DNA from 3 places in the Mesorhizobium sp. M0522 genome. Region 3 is predicted to be linked to each of the others. Evidence: predicted binding sites of a transcription regulator. Region 3 holds the regulator's gene; each other region holds the start of a gene.
What was found. The regulator LexA, encoded in region 3, represses DNA repair genes until DNA is damaged. The targets are predictions, from matches to a motif close to TGTTCNNNNTGTGTTCNG.

Region 1: a site for LexA is predicted at 1,586-1,603, ahead of recA (recombinase RecA). Genes of this name have one in related genera too.
Region 2: a site for LexA is predicted at 2,927-2,944, ahead of NKI58_RS01980 (helicase-related protein). Genes of this name have one in related genera too.

Annotation. Positions count from the first base shown of each region.
Region 1 is NZ_JAMYQW010000035.1:13,834-19,377, forward strand. Features, by position in the region: gene NKI58_RS28010 (GFA family protein) at 1-70, opposite strand, end outside; gene NKI58_RS28015 (TfoX/Sxy family protein) at 161-484, shown strand; gene NKI58_RS28020 (PfkB family carbohydrate kinase) at 519-1,451, opposite strand; gene recA (recombinase RecA) at 1,728-2,825, shown strand; gene alaS (alanine--tRNA ligase) at 3,085-5,544, shown strand, end outside.
Region 2 is NZ_JAMYQW010000001.1:379,837-385,380, reverse strand. Features, by position in the region: gene NKI58_RS01980 (helicase-related protein) at 1-2,761, opposite strand, end outside; gene NKI58_RS01975 (hypothetical protein) at 3,159-3,458, opposite strand; gene phbB (acetoacetyl-CoA reductase) at 3,491-4,216, opposite strand; gene NKI58_RS01965 (acetyl-CoA C-acetyltransferase) at 4,321-5,505, opposite strand.
Region 3 is NZ_JAMYQW010000024.1:13,673-19,216, forward strand. Features, by position in the region: gene gltX (glutamate--tRNA ligase) at 1-919, opposite strand, end outside; gene NKI58_RS22955 (ComEC/Rec2 family competence protein) at 1,016-3,481, shown strand; gene lexA (transcriptional repressor LexA) at 3,475-4,209, opposite strand; gene kynU (kynureninase) at 4,658-5,544, shown strand, end outside.

The DNA.
Region 1 (5,544 bases), on a different contig from region 3:
CCGGCGTGTGGCTTTCCACCTCGAAACGCACGGCATTGCACCGGCAGGACCCTTTGAGCAGAAGCGGCATGAAAAACTCCGACGAAATTGATTCTGAACTTGTCAGGATGGTGCCGGTTGCGTCGATGACAAGGGGAAATCCGGGTGACATGATCGCCGCATGGACAACGAGCGCATAGAAGAGCTTTTCGAAGGCCTCGGCCCGGTCAGCATCCGCAAGCTGTTCGGCGGCAAGGGCATCTATTTCGACGGCGTCATCGTCGCCATCGTCATCCGTGGCGAATTGATGCTGAAGGCCGACGCCGAAAGCGCACCGGATTTCGAAGCGGCCGGCTGCCGGCAATGGACCTATACCGGCTCGCGCCACGGCAAGCTCGTGTCGATGCCCTATTGGAGCGTTCCCGACAGCGCATTCGACGATCCCGACGAGATGGTGATCTGGGCGCGCCGCGCCTACGAGGCAGGACGGCGCGCCGGAAAATAGGCTGCGTCATGCTTTGGCAATTCCGGGCCGCACTTCACGCCAGGTCCCGCGCCTCGGGCACGAGCGCCAGCGCCTCGGCAAAGCTGGCGCTGGTGAAGGCGGCGCGCTCGACGGCGAGCATAGCTGCGGCAATGCCTTCGCGCAGTGCCGCGCGTAGCGTCAGGCCGCGCAGCAGGGCAACGATCGTGGCGCCTGCCAATGCGTCGCCGGCGCCGGCAGTATCGGTCCGCTTTTGTAGCGGCGGTGGCGAGATCGAGAACGCGCTCAATTCGTCAAAACCGAGCACTGGTTCGTCGCCGGCGGTGATCACGCCGCTTTTCAGCCCGGCGCGTCTTAGGCCGTCGACGATGCCTTGATCGTCAGCATCGATGCCGACGCCGGCGAGCACGCCGGCCTCCTGCCGGTTCATGAAGGCCAGCGCCAGACGGTCGAGCACCGGCATCAGCCGCGCCGCCTTATTGGGCGAGACCGCAAGCGCAAACACCGGCTTGTCGGCGGCGAGTGCCGCCAGCCGCCCCAGCGCGGTCGACGGCAGGTTGGCGTCGCACAGCACCGCGTCGGCCGAACCGATCGCTTCCCGCACCTTGGCGCGGCGGATCTGCTTGGGAAGCGCCAGCTCGTAGAGCACCATGTCGGCAAGGCCGGCGATCAGCCCGCCGTCGCTATCGATCAGCATCGTATGGCTTGGCGTTGCTCGGTCGAGGAACACCGCCGACAGGTCGGCAATGCCGGCCTCGGTGACGGCGCGTAAAACCGTGTCGCCAAGGGCATCGCCGCCGCGCACCGAAAGCAGCGAGGCCGAGGCGCCGCGTCGCACCGCACAGCGCAAGGCGTTGAAGACGGCACCGCCGACATGCTCGCGCATCGTGCCGGGGTTGGAAGCGGCCGGCACGAAGGCGCCGGCAACCCGGCCGCGCCGCTCGATATAGGCGCCGCCCACGGCCAGGATCGTCGGGGATTTGATCATGCCGTCAAAATGCCCTTTAGCTGTTGCCCGGAGAGACTAGGTCGCCGGGCGGAACCCTGCAATCGCGGGTCCGATTCGGCTGGTGACGGCAACGGCGCCGCATGCGAGGCGAGACACATCGGAAGCAATAATTGCGAAACAAAAATAGAACAAATAGGGATATGCGTTATTTTTCAAACCCTTGGTGCTCATTGACAAATGAGAACAAATGAGGTACATTCTTTTAAGGATTGCGGGATTGTCCGGCCTCCATTGACGACCACGGGGTGATGTATCATGGCTCAGAATTCTTTGCGGCTTGTAGAGGACAAAGCGGTGGACAAATCAAAGGCTCTGGATGCGGCGCTGTCGCAAATCGAGCGTGCCTTCGGCAAGGGCTCGATCATGCGGCTCGGCGCGAACGAGCAGGTCGTCGAGATCGAAACGGTGCCGACCGGCTCGCTTGGGCTGGACATCGCGCTTGGCGTCGGCGGCCTGCCGCGCGGCCGCATCGTCGAGATCTACGGGCCGGAAAGCTCGGGCAAGACGACGCTGGCGCTGCACACGGTGGCCGAAGCCCAGAAGAAGGGCGGCATCTGCGCCTTCGTCGATGCCGAGCACGCGCTCGACCCGGTCTATGCCCGCAAGCTCGGCGTCGATCTCGAAAACCTTTTGATCTCGCAGCCCGATACCGGCGAGCAGGCGCTGGAGATCTGCGACACGCTGGTGCGCTCCGGCGCCATCGACGTGCTGGTGGTCGATTCGGTGGCGGCGTTGACGCCGCGGGCGGAAATCGAAGGCGAGATGGGCGATTCGCTGCCCGGCCTGCAGGCCCGCCTGATGAGCCAGGCACTGCGCAAGCTCACCGCCTCGATCTCGCGCTCCAACACCATGGTCATCTTCATCAACCAGATCCGCATGAAGATCGGCGTCATGTTCGGTTCGCCCGAGACGACGACCGGCGGCAATGCGTTGAAATTCTATGCCTCGGTCCGCCTCGACATCCGCCGCATCGGCTCGGTCAAGGATCGCGACGAGGTCGTCGGCAACCAGACCCGCGTCAAGGTCGTCAAGAACAAGCTGGCGCCGCCCTTCAAGGTGGTCGAGTTCGACATCATGTATGGCGAGGGCGTCTCCAAGACCGGCGAGCTGGTCGATCTCGGCGTCAAGGCGGGCGTGGTCGAAAAGTCGGGCGCCTGGTTCTCCTACAATTCGCAGCGTCTTGGCCAGGGCCGCGAAAACGCAAAACTGTTCCTGCGCGACAATCCCGACACGGCGCGCGAGATCGAGCTGGCGCTACGGCAGAATGCCGGGCTGATCGCTGAGAAATTCCTTGAGAACGGCGGCTCCGAAAGCAGCGACGACGGTTTCGAGGACGACGCTGGGGTGATGTAGGGCAGGCGACGCCTCGCTGAGCCTCAGCCAGGTTTCGATTTGATGTTTTGATTTTGAGTTTGCGTAATCGATGCGTTTCGAACCGCCGGCCCTGGGCCGGCGGTTCGCGTTTGACGGCGAGGCAGACGCATTTCAAGGCGCTGGTGAAAGCCGGGATTTGAGCCCATTTGGTGTTTCTGGACAGGCTGCGGTGCGACCGCTAAAAGGCCATGTCTATTTTCCGCCGGCAGCCGGCGGTTCTCTCGAAAAGGCAGTATTCATGAGTGGCGTCAACGAGATCCGGTCGGCATTTCTCGACTATTTTCGCAAGGAAGGTCACGAGGTCGTCGCGTCAAGCCCGCTGGTGCCGCGCAACGACCCGACGCTGATGTTCACCAATGCCGGCATGGTGCAGTTCAAGAACGTTTTCACCGGTCTGGAGAAGCGGCCGTATTCGCGCGCCACGACTGCCCAGAAGAGTGTTCGCGCCGGCGGCAAGCACAACGACCTCGACAATGTCGGCTACACCGCGCGCCACCTGACCTTCTTCGAGATGCTCGGCAATTTCTCCTTCGGCGACTATTTCAAGGAGCGGGCCATAGAGCTTGCCTGGAACCTGATCACCAGGGAGTTCGGGCTGAAGAAGGACAAGCTGCTGGTCACCGTCTACCACACCGACGACGAGGCGGCCTCGTACTGGAAGAAGATCGCCGGCCTTTCGGACGATCGCATCATCCGCATCGCGACTTCGGACAATTTCTGGGCAATGGGCGACACTGGACCTTGCGGGCCGTGTTCGGAGATATTCATCGACCGTGGCGAGCATATCTGGGGCGGCCCTCCCGGCAGCCCCGAGGAGGATGGCGACCGTTTCCTTGAATTCTGGAACCTGGTGTTCATGCAGTACGAACAGGTGACGAAGGAGGAGCGCGTCGACCTGCCGCGTCCGTCGATCGACACGGGCATGGGCCTCGAGCGCATGGCCTCCATCCTGCAAGGCGTTGAAAGCGTCTTCGAAACCGACCTGTTCCGCCACCTCATCGACGCCGCATCGTCGGCGCTCGGCCGCGGTCCGGATGCGGACGCCGTCGCATCGTTGCGCGTCATCGCCGACCATTCGCGTTCGTCCTGCTTCCTGGTCGCCGACGGCGTGCTGCCGTCCAACGAAGGCCGCGGCTACGTGCTTCGTCGTATCATGCGCCGCGCCATGCGCCACGCGCAGTTGCTCGGCGCCCGTGATCCGCTGATGTGGCGCCTGGTGCCGGCACTGGTCCGCGAGATGGGCCAAGCCTACCCGGAACTGGTGCGCGGCGAACAGATGATCACCGAAACGCTGAAGCTTGAGGAAACTCGTTTCCGCAAGACGCTGGTGCGCGGCTTGGGCTTGCTTTCGGAGGCGACGGAAAAGCTGGCCTCCGGCGACATGCTGGATGGCGAGACAGCGTTCAAGCTCTACGACACCTATGGCTTTCCGCTCGATCTGACGCAGGACGCGCTGCGTCAGCGCAACATCTCGGTCAACCTTGCCGGCTTCACCGAGGCGATGGAGCGGCAGAAGGAAGAGGCGCGCAAAAGCTGGGCCGGCTCCGGCGACGTGGCGACCGAGACGGTATGGTTTCCGGTGCGCGAGAACGCCGGCGCCACCGAGTTCCTCGGCTATGAGACCGAGCAGGCGGAAGGCCTCATCCAGGCGCTGGTCAGGGACGGCAAGACCGTCGACAGTGCCGGCAAAGGCGACGCCGTTGCCGTGGTTGTCAACCAGACGCCGTTCTATGGCGAGTCCGGTGGCCAGATGGGCGATACCGGCGTCATTTCAGGCGACGGGTTCTCGATCGAAATATCCGATACCCAGAAGAAGGCCGATGGGCTTTTCGTCCATCTCGGCAAGGTGGCCAACGGCACGGTCAAGACGGGCGCGACCGTCGAGCTGAAGGTGGACCACGCGCGCCGCACCAGACTGCGCGCGAATCATTCCGCCACGCATCTGATCCATGAGGCGCTGCGCGAGTTGCTGGGCACCCATGTGGCGCAGAAGGGCTCGCTGGTCGCGCCCGAACGTCTGCGCTTCGACATCTCCCACAACAAGCCGATCTCGCCTGACGAGCTCGAGGAGGTCGAGCGTATGGCAAACGAAATCGTCGTTCAGAATAGCCCTGTAACCACGCGGCTGATGTCTGTCGACGACGCCATTGCCGAAGGCGCCATGGCGCTGTTTGGCGAGAAATATGGCGATGAAGTGCGCGTCGTTTCGATGGGCACGGGCTTGCATGGCGCCAAGGCCAACCGGCCTTATTCGGTCGAGCTATGCGGCGGCACGCATGTTAGGGCGACCGGCGATATCGGCCTGGTGCGCATCGTGTCCGACAGCGCGGTCGCTGCCGGCGTGCGCCGCATCGAGGCGTTGACCGGCGAGGCGGCCAGAAAGCATCTCGACGAACAGGACAAGCGGTTGAAGGCGGCCGCCGCCGCGTTGAAGATTTCGCCGGCCGATGTGCCGGCCCGCGTCGAGGCGCTGCTGGACGAACGCAAGAAGCTCGAAAAGGAGCTGATCGAGGCGCGCAAGAAGCTGGCGCTGGGCGATCGCTCGCCAGCCGGAGTGCCTGCGGAAAACGAAACCATTGCCGGTGTCGGTTTTCTCGGCAAGGCGGTATCGGGCGTCTCGCCAAAGGATCTTAAGCCGTTGGCCGATGCCGGCAAGAAGTCGCTCGGCTCCGGCATCGTCGTCTTTGTCGGCGCCGGC
Region 2 (5,544 bases), on a different contig from region 3:
GCGCTTCAGCAGTCGCCTCCGCGGCGGGCCGGGTCTCTTGCGTGACTTCTGCCGCAGCTTCAGGGGCTGGAGCTTCCGCGACAGGCTCTGCCGTCGCTTCGGTCACAGCTTCGGCCGCCGCCTCCGCAACAGGAGCCGCATCCGACACAGGTTCCGAAGCCTCCGCCGGCGGCTCTGCCGCGGCAGATGCTTCCGCCATCCTCGCCTGCTCGACTCGCGCAGCCTCTTCCGCCGCCTGCTTTGCAGCGGCAGCTTCACGCGCGGCATTGTCCTGTGCTTCGAGCCGCGCCTTGACCTCGGCCGCCGGTTTGGCATCGGCGCGATAGCCGAGTCCCTTCAGGATTTCTTCCATGTCGTCGGCGGTGGCGCCGAGAATCGACATCATCGGCGGCGTCACCATGAAGGACTGGCCGTCATAGGCGCCGTCGGGGCGAGGGCCGAGGCCCGGCTTCCAGTTGGTCGCCGGCCGGATCAGGTCGGCCAGCCGTTCGAGAATATCGACGCGTACAGCACGCCGGCCAAGATTGCGGTAGCCGGCAAGCTTGTAGAAGGTCTTGTCGAAGGTCGGATCGATGACCACCGAGGTGCGGCCGGAGGCCAGTGCGTGAACGACATCGCCGAAGCCGGGCTTGTCCTTGCCGTCGTTTCTCAGCGCCCACAGCAGCGTTATCAGCCCGGCCGGCGCCGGTTTGATCAGCGCCGGCACGAAGACATGGTAGGCGCCGAAGCGCACTCCGAGACGGCGAAGCGCCGCGCGGCCTTCCTGGTCGAGGGATTTCATCTCGTCGGCGATGTCGCGACGGTTGATGAGGCCGAGATGCTCGACAAGCTGGAAAGCGATGCCGCGGCCGATGCCGGTGATCTGCTCGGCATTCTTGAGATCGACCAGCGGCTTCAGCAGGGATTCGATCTGGAAATTGACGAAGCGCTCGGCGCGCGCCGCAACCTTGTCGCGGGCCGGGCCGGTGAGTTGCTCGTCGGCCAGCAGAACGAGACGCGGCTTCAAAGCGTCTTCGCCGGCAACCAACGTGCCGATCGGGGCGCCGATCCAGCGCAGCGTGCCATCCGAACCCAGCGCGATGTCGCCATTGGCCGAGGCGCCAAAGCGCTCGGCCCGCGCCTCGAACTCGGCGGCAAGCGCCTTCTGCGCCGCCGCCCGCACCGCCTTGGCGTCTTCACCGCCGGCACTCTGGTCGGCGGTGAAGCGGAAACCTTGCAACTCGCCGACGTGATGGCCTTCGACGAGGACGGTTCCGGTTGGGCTGATTTCGGCTTCAGGCATCGTGTTTTCTCTAAGGCGCCGCATGAGGACGGAAGTCCTGCGGTCTACAAAACGTTTCGTCAACCGCTCATGCAGCGCATCCGACAATCTGTCTTCGATTTCGCGCGTCTTTTCCTGCCAGTGTGCCCGATCGGCCAGCCAGCCGGGCCGGTTGGAGACGAAGGTCCATGTGCGGATCTGGGCAATCCTGTGCGATAGCGTGTCGATGTCGCCTTCGGTGGTGTCGGCACGGCGCACCTGCTCGGCCATGTAGTTCTCGTCGACATGGCCGTGCCTGGCAAGGTCCATGTAGATGGAGGCGATCAAGTCGGCGTGCTGGGCCGGCGCGATCTTCCTGTAGTCGGGCAGCGCGCAGGCTTCCCACAGCAGCGCCACGCGCCTGGCATCGGTGGTGAGTGCCCGGACGTCCTCGTCGCGCGATAGATGCTCGAGCGCCTGCGCGTCTACTGCCGGCAGCGCGCGCGTCAGGCCTTCGACCGGGGCGTTGGTCTCGATCGAGCGCTTCAGCGCATCGAGGTTGGCGAAATCGAAATGCGCGGTGCGCCATTGCAGTACTTTCACCGGGTCGAAATCATGCGCCTCGATTTTGTTGACCAGTTCATCATCCAGCGGATCGACCTGGCCGGTGACACCGAAGGTGCCGTCGCGCAGATGCCGGCCGGCGCGGCCGGCAATCTGGCCGAGCTCGGCCGCCGTCAGGTTGCGGTACTGGTAGCCGTCGAATTTGCGATTCTGGGCGAAGGCCACGTGGTCGAGGTCGAGGTTGAGGCCCATGCCGATGGCGTCGGTGGCGACGAGGTAGTCGACGTCGCCCGACTGGAACAGCGCCACCTGGGCGTTGCGGGTGCGCGGGCTGAGCGCGCCGAGCACGACGGCGGCACCGCCCTGCTGGCGGCGGATCAGCTCGGCAATGGCATAGACCTCGTCGGCCGAAAAGGCGACGATCGCCGTGCGCCGCGGCAGGCGGGTCAGCTTCTTCGAGCCGACATAGGCAAGATGCGACAGGCGTGGCCGGGTCACCACCGACACGCCCCGCAGCAGGCGCTGCAGGATGCCGTGCATGGTGGCCGCACCCAGCAGCAGCGTCTCCTGGCGGCCGCGTAGATGCAGGATGCGATCGGTGAAGATGTGGCCGCGTTCGAGATCGCCGGCGAGCTGGACCTCGTCGATGGCAACGAAGGCGGCGTCGGTCTCGCGCGGCATCGCTTCCACGGTGCAGACCGAGTATTTCGCGCCCGCCGGCTGGATCTTTTCCTCGCCGGTGATGAGCGCAACCTTATGGGCGCCGACCTTCTCGCAGACGCGCGCATAGACCTCGCGGGCAAGCAGCCTGAGCGGCAGGCCGATGACGCCGCTTTCATGCGCCACCATGCGTTCGATGGCGAGATGGGTCTTGCCGGTGTTGGTCGGGCCGAGCACGGCCGTCACGTCTCGACCCGACAGGATCAGCGGTTCAGTGTGTTTCGGATGGATGTTCATCGGCCTGGAAATAAGGCTCTCTGCCTCGCATTGTCGGGAGCGCGCCCATATTGGCCGCGTATGACAGGCGACACATAGGGATTTCGGGCGCGAAGCGAAAGCGGAATGTGCCGAGGGCAGGCCGATTGGTTCGTTCGAGCCTCAAATCTGTTCCCGATTAACAGTTGGAACGAGTCTGGAACGAATCAGCGACGAATCACTGACTCGCGCTGATTCAGGGTTTGTTCACGGCTACATCTGGGTTTTCTTTCGGCGAATCTCACCACATGCTGAATCACGGAAACTGGCCCGATTTATGCAAGCGGCATCCAAGCGAGCACTGCGGTTAACCTTTGCCGGTGAATGGTCGTGGCCGGCCAATCTGCTTCGCACAACGTTATGAAATTATTGATGTTTCCTAACGCGCTTTAATCATTTCAATGGTGTTTTCAGCACTCGCCGTTAACGTTCCGCTCAAAGCCGGAACGAATCGGCGACGAATCAGCGATGGGCAAAGTTTCTTGGTTTGTTCACCGCAACATGTTGTGTTGTGAACAGCTTTTCCACCGAGAATCCACAGGCTGCCGGGCGGTTTTTGCATAGGCTGCGCAGCGGCCGTTAACCTTTGCGTGCCGGATTGGGGCAGCGTGCCGCATCGAGATCTTGCAACGGGAAGACCGCTATAGAAACGGGCCGTTTTGCAGGCCCGTTCGTCCAAGCGCGTATCTGTCTCAACGTAAAGATAAACGATCAGGCGATGTACTGGCCGCCATTGGCTGATATGGTCGAGCCGGTGATGAAACCGGCATCGTCGGAAGCGAGGAAGACGACGCAGCGCGCGATTTCCTCCGGCTCGCCGAGACGGCCCACCGGGATGTGCGGGATGACGCGCTCGTTGAGGACCTTCTCGTCCATTGCCTTGACCATCTCGGTGGCGATGTAGCCGGGGCAAATGACGTTGACGGTGATGCCGGCGCGCGCGCCTTCCTGGGCCAGTGCCTTGGTGAAGCCGATATCGCCGGCCTTCGAGGCCGAATAATTGACCTGGCCGACCTGGCCTTTCTGGCCGTTGATCGAGGAGATGGTGATGATGCGACCGAACTTACGGTCGCGCATGCCGCCCCACAATGGATGCGTCATGTTGAAGACGCCGGAAAGGTTGGTGTCGAGGACCTCTTTCCATTGCTCGCGCGTCATCTTGTGGAACATCGCGTCGCGAGTGATGCCGGCATTGTTGACCAGCACCGAGACGGGACCAAGATCGGCTTCGATCTGTTTGATGCCGGCGGCGCAGGCCTCGTAGTCGGCGACGGACCATTTATAGACCGGGATGCCGGTCGCGGCCTTGAACTTTGCCGCCGCTTCTTCATTGCCGGCGTAGTTTGCGGCGACCGAATAGCCGGCGCTTTTCAAGGCGACCGATATCGCCGCGCCGATGCCGCGCGACCCGCCTGTGACGATTGCAACCTTTGTCATATGTCCTCCCGGGAAATGCAGATGACTGAGCGTTGAAGCGGTGGGGTTTGCCCTCTATTCCCTACTCGCTTTGCGCCAGCATCCTATTCGTATCGCTTATCTCATCACAATGCTTCCACGCACATGGCAACACCCATGCCGCCGCCGATGCACAGCGTGGCAAGGCCTTTCTTGGCACTTCTGCGGCGCATCTCGTAGACCAGCGTGTTGAAGATGCGGGCGCCCGAGGCGCCGACCGGATGGCCGATGGCGATGGCGCCGCCATTGACGTTGACGATGGCCGGATCCCAGCCCATGTCCTTGTTGACGGCGCAGGCCTGCGCGGCAAAGGCCTCGTTGGCTTCGACCAGATCGAGGTCGCCAACCGACCAGCCGGCCTTGGCCAGCGCCTTGCGCGAGGAGGGGATCGGTCCCGTCCCCATGATCTGCGGGTCGACACCGGCGGTCGCCCAGGAAACGATACGCACCAGCGGTGTGATGCCGCGCCTTGCGGCTTCCGCTTCGGTCATCAGCACCACGGCGGCGGCACCGTCGTTGATGCCGGAAGCATTGGCAGCAGTCACCGTGCCTTCCTTATCGAAGGCGGGCTTGAGCTTGGTCATGGCATCGATTGTCGCGCCGTGGCGGATGTATTCATCCTGGTCGACTACGGTGTCGCCCTTCCTGCCCTTGACTGTAAAGGCAACGATCTCGTCCTTGAATTTCCCGGCTTTCTGCGCGGCCTCGGCCTTGTTCTGGGAAGCCAGTGCGAACTGGTCCTGGTCGTCGCGGGTGATCTGGAACTGGCGGGCGACGTTCTCAGCGGTGTTGCCCATATGATAGCCATAGAAGGCATCGGTCAGGCCGTCCTTGATCATGGTGTCGATCAGCTTGAAATCGCCCATCTTGACGCCACCGCGCAGATGCTGTGCATGCGGAGCCATCGACATCGATTCCTGGCCGCCGGCAACGATGATCCTCGCGTCGCCCTGGGCGATCTGCTGCATGCCGAGCGCGATGGCGCGCAAGCCCGAGCCGCAGAGCTGGTTCAGGCCCCAGGAGGTCGCCTCCTGCGGTACGCCGGCAGCCATTGCCGCCTGCCGCGCCGGGTTCTGCCCTTGAGCCGCGGTCAGGATCTGGCCGAGGATGACCTCGTCCACCTCCTTGCCGTCGACGCCGGCACGGACCAGCGCTTCCCTGACGGCGACGGCACCCAATTCATGGGCTGGGGTGTTGGCGAAGGCGCCGTTGAAGGAGCCGACGGGCGTGCGCGCTGCACTGGCGACAACGATGGCGTTGGAAGCGGACATATTCTTCTCCAGGCTTTCGGGGAACGATTTCGGGTGCCG
Region 3 (5,544 bases):
CGAGCTTGGCGAAGTCGAAACGGGCGGCGCCCTTGTTGACGTCGCCAATGTCGAACCATGCAATCATGTCGGCGATCGACATGATCTCATCGTCGCCGTGGCTCCAGCCAAGCCTCGCCAGATAGTTGAGCAGCGCATCCGGCAGGTAGCCCATGGCGCGATAGGCTTCGACGCCAAGCGCACCGTGCCGCTTCGACAGCTTGGCGCCGTCGGCACCGTGGATCAGCGGGATATGCGACATCGATGGCACCTCCCAGCCCATGGCCTGATAGATTACGGTCTGGCGTGCGGCGTTGGTCAAATGATCGTCGCCGCGGATGATGTGGGTGATGCCCATGTCGTGATCGTCGACGACGACGGCATGCATGTAGGTGGGATTGCCGTCCGAGCGCAGAATAATGAAATCGTCGAGATCCTTGTTGGGAAAGCGCACGTCGCCCTGGACGCGGTCATGCACCACCGTCTCGCCGTCTGTCGGCGCCTTGATGCGGATCGCCCCCTTGGCGCCGGGCGGCGCCTCCGACGGGTCGCGGTCGCGCCAGCGTCCATCATAGCGGGGAGGCAGCCCCTTGGCGCGTGCGCTCTCGCGCATTGCCTCTAGTTCGGCAGGCGTCGCATAACAATAATAGGCCTTGCCCATACGAACGAGCTCCTCGGCCACCTCGCGATGGCGCGGCGCACGCTCGAATTGCGACACCGGCTCGCCGTCCCATGTCAGGCCAAGCCAGGAAAGCCCGTCGAGAATGGCCGCGCTTGCCGCATCGGTGGAGCGCTCGCGGTCGGTGTCCTCGATGCGCAGCAGCATCGTGCCGCCTGTGTGCTTGGCATACAGCCAGTTGAACAGCGCCGTGCGCGCGCCGCCAATGTGCAGATAGCCGGTGGGCGAGGGGGCAAAACGGGTGACGACCTTATCGGGCATGGAACTCTCAGGCGGGCGAAGGAAGTGGGTTTGCGGACTTTCGCGCGTCGCGCGTTCATGTAGCATAGGAGGTCGAGGGCGCAAGGGGCAGACCCGATGGCTGTGCGAGGCCGTGGTGCGGGCGAGGGCGAGGACGTTGGCAGCGGCGTCAGCGAACGCTTGCTGTTTGCCGCACCCCCGCCTGTCCTGCCGGCACCGGCATTGCTACCCGCTCCGCGCTTCGATGCTCCGTCGCTGCCGGCCAGCGACCCAGCAACGGTTCTCGTGCCCGCGGGCGAGCCCATCGTACGCCTGCCCAGGCGTTTCCGCCTCCCGTCACCGTCCCGTATCCGCAACAGCATAACCTCGGCAGCCGGCCTGGAACTCGACCGCGGCATCGCCTTCCTGCTGGTGCCGGTGTTCCTCGCATGCGGGGTGGTCGTATATTTCGGGCTGTCGGTGGAGCCGGCCTTTCCACAGCCGATCGCAATCGCGCTCCTCGCGGCCCTTTGTGCCGTCGTCTCGCGGTCATGGCCCAGGACGCGCCTGTGCTTCATGGTGGCGCTGCTCTGCGCGCTTGGCGTACTTGCCGCCAAGTTCGAGACATGGCGTGTCGGAACGCATATGCTCGGTTCCGAAATCTCGACGCGGCTGACGGGTCGCGTCGTATCGTACGAGCCCATGGCGAGCGGCCGCATCAGGCTGACAATCGATGTGACCTCAACCGCCAGGCCGACACTGCGCTACATGCCGGAACGGGTCCGCGTTTCGGCGATGAAGATACCGGCTGAGCTGACCGCCGGTTCCGAGATCACCGGCTATGTGCGGCTGCTGCCGCCGACCGGCCCGGTGCGGCCCGACAGCTATGATTTCTCCTTCGACAGCTATTTCGCCGGTATCGGCGGCAGCGGCTTTTTTCTCGGCAATCCGAAAGTCGTGTCGTCGGGCAGCATGCCGCTTGGCGCGCAGCTTTCTTCCGCGATCGAAGACGCGCGCGAATCTATCGCCGACCATATCCGCAGCCGCATCGGCGGTGCCGAGGGCGAGATTGCTGCTGCGCTGATCGTCGGCGTGCGCGCCGGCATTCCCGAGGAGATCAACGAAGCGATGCGGCGCACCGGCATCTACCACATCATCTCCATCTCGGGGCTGCATATGGCGTTGGTCGCCGGCACCATCATGGCGCTGCTGCGGGGTGCCTTTGCGCTGTTTCCCGATTTCTCATCGCGACGGCCGGTCAAGAAATATGCCGCGGCCGCCGCGCTTTTTTCGATTGCGGCCTACCTCGTCTTTTCCGGCATTGTCGTGGCGGCCGAACGCAGCTTCATCATGCTGGCGGTGATGCTTATCGCCGTGCTGTTCGACCGGGCCGCGCTCACCATGCGCAACCTGGCGATCTCGGCCATCGCGGTCATCCTGGTGTCGCCGCACGAGGTGGTCGGTCCGAGTTTCCAGATGTCCTTCGCCGCGACGGCGGCCCTTGTCGGCGCCTATGCAGGCTGGTCCGATTACCGCGCCGGCAGGGCCACCACGCCGCTGCCGCGGCTGTCGCCGCTACGCTTTGCCACTCGAAAGGTCCTGCTGGGCATGTGCGGTCTGGCGATGACCTCGATCATTGCAGGGAGCGCCACGGCGCTTTTCGCCATATGGCATTTCCAGCGCGTGGCGCCGCTCAGCCTGTTCGCCAATCTGGCCATCATGCCCATCGTCTCACTGGTCGTCATGCCCTTCGCCGTTCTCAGCGCGCTGGCGATGCCGTTCGGTGCGGATGGCCCTTTCCTCTATGTCATGGGCAAGGGGCTGACGGCGATGATCGCCCTGTCCGGGTGGATCTCGGAGCGCTCGCCGATCGATGCGGTCGGGCTGATTTCGCTGAGATCCGTCCTTCTGGTGACGATCGCCCTCGTCATTGCCAGCATGGCGACGACCTGGTTGCGGCTGGCGGCACTTCCTTTTGCGCTCGCCGGCTTGCTGACGACAACGCAGACACGCATACCCGACGTATTGGTCTCGGAGGACGCACGGCTGGTCGCGCTGCCGATCGGCAGCGGTGAACTCGCGGTCAACCGGGCACGCCCGAATGAGTTCACCATCGACAACTGGAAACGCGCGCTCACATCAGAGGCTATCGTCGCGCCGGAAACACCTGGAAAGAACGACCCGCAATTCGACATTGCCGATCCGGCCGACCTACCGCCGGGCATGCCGTTCATTTGCACGGACGGCCTCTGCCTTGCCAGGCATCCATCCGGCGCGATCATCGCGCAAGCCAAGGACCGCGATACTGCGCGGCCAGCCTGCGCCTTTGCCAGCTTGATCGTCATCGACGACGCCACCGCCCATAACCCCTGCTACCACGACCGGCTGGTCCTCGTCGTCACCAAACGGCAACTGGCGCGCGCGGGAAGTGCCGCCGTCTACTTCGATCCACAAGCGGCAACGCGCGCCGAAATCCGTTTCGCGGTCGAAAAATCATACCGGCCCTGGCACGTGCAGCGGAAATTTTCACGCGCGGCACGGGGCCTGCCGCCATACCGCAGGGCCGACAACCCCAAAGCCGGCGCCAAGGGCGGAGCTCAGTAGCGGCGGATCAGTCCGACGAGCTTGCCCTGCACCTTGACCCTGTCTGGTCCGAAGATGCGCGTCTCGTAGGCCGGATTGGCGGCTTCCAGGGCGATCGAGGCGCCCTTGCGGCGGAACCGCTTCAGCGTCGCTTCCTCCTCGTCGACCAGTGCCACCACGATCTCACCGGGGCTCGCCGTATCGGCATTGCGGATGATCACCGTGTCGCCGTCGAAAATGCCGGCCTCGATCATCGAATCGCCTTTGACCTCGAGCGCATAATGCTCGCCGCCCATGATCATATCCGGCGGCACCGAAATCGAATGCGTCTGGTGCTGGATGGCGTCGATCGGCACACCGGCGGCGATGCGGCCCATCACCGGGATCGAAACGGCGGCGACGACATCGTCGTCATTGCCGGCTGCAGGGACGCGCGACGATGTCGGCTTGCCCTGCCGAGGGGCGCCTTGCCCAAGACTACCCTGGATGACACTCGGCGAGAACTTGCGTGCCGCATTGAGGCCGGGGGCGATCGAGTCAGGCAGGCGCAGCACCTCCAGCGCACGGGCCCGGTTGGGCAAACGGCGAATGAAGCCGCGCTCCTCCAGCGCCGTAATCAGCCGATGGATTCCCGATTTGGAAGCCAGGTCGAGCGCCTCCTTCATCTCGTCGAAGGAGGGCGGAATACCGCTTTCCTTCAACCTTTCGTGGATGAACATAAGCAGTTCGTGTTGTTTGCGTGTCAGCATAGCGACCCCCAACAGAATCAGAAAAACAAACCCAGAACAAACACTATCTGTTCCAGTTGTGTTCCGCAACTGTTTAAAGTTTAATGAATGCGTTAAGGCTTGGGAAACAAACCACGCCCCTACCGGAATGCCGCATTTTCACCGTCGCGAGCGTCATCCCCTTGATTCTGCTTTCGTTTGCGCCTTCTGGCTTCCCAGAAGGCAGCACTGACATCGGCCGTCGGTCGGCAAAGGGCACGGAATTGAACCCGTATCGACTGCGCGGTTCGGTCAATGCACCGTGAACGAAACGAACTCAAAACGCCAACCTCGGGTTAACTCCTGGTTTCCAGTCGCCTGGTCAGGCTGCTTCTCGCCGGTGGAGCCTTGCTGCGCGCAACCAGGTGATGGAAGAACAGTCGATGCGTGTCCGGCGTTGCGTTGAATTTTTGGGGGGAGCAGGCACATCATGACAGGAATTCCCGATCTCGCCGCCATAAAGGCGATGGATGCCGCAGATCCGCTGCGCGCGATGCGCGACCGCTTCGTGTTGCCGCAAGGAGTGATCTATCTCGACGGCAATTCGCTAGGAGCTGCTTCACGTGCCGCTTTCGATGAACTGCACAAGGCCGCGACCGAAGAATGGTCGCATGATCTCATCCGCGCATGGAACACGGCCGGCTGGTTCAACATGCCGCTTGAACTTGGCGACCAGCTCGGGCGCCTGATCGGTGCCGCGGCCGGCCAGACGGTGGTCTGCGACACGACATCGGTCAACATCTACAAGCTGCTGCACGCCGCCATGGCCATGCGACCGGAGCGGCAGGTCATCGTCGCCGAGGGCGATAGTTTTCCGACGGACCTCTACATGGCTGAGGGTGTGGTTTCGACGCGAAAAGATACGCTGCTGCGCCTCTCGGGGATCGACGCGCCGACCATCGAAGAGCTGATCGACGAACGCACCGCCGTGGTGCTGGTCAACCACGTCAACTACAAGTCGGGCGAACTGCGCGACATGCCGGCGCTGACGCGCAGGGCTCAGGAAGCCGGGGCGATGATCGTCTGGGATCTCTGCCACACCGCCGGCGCGATGTCAGTCGAGCTCGACAAGGCAAACGCCGATTTTGCCGTTGGCTGCACCTACAAATATCTGAATGGCGGCCCGGGCGCGCCTGCCTTCATCTATGCGGCTGAGCGGCATCTTTCCGACATCCAGCAGCCGCTCACCGGCTGGTGGGGCCATGCACGGCCCTTCGCCTTCGAGCCAGGCTATGCGGCCGGCACCGGCATCCGCCGGTTTCTGTGCGGCACCCAGCCGGTCCTGTCGATGCGCACGCTGAAGGGCGCGCTTGACAT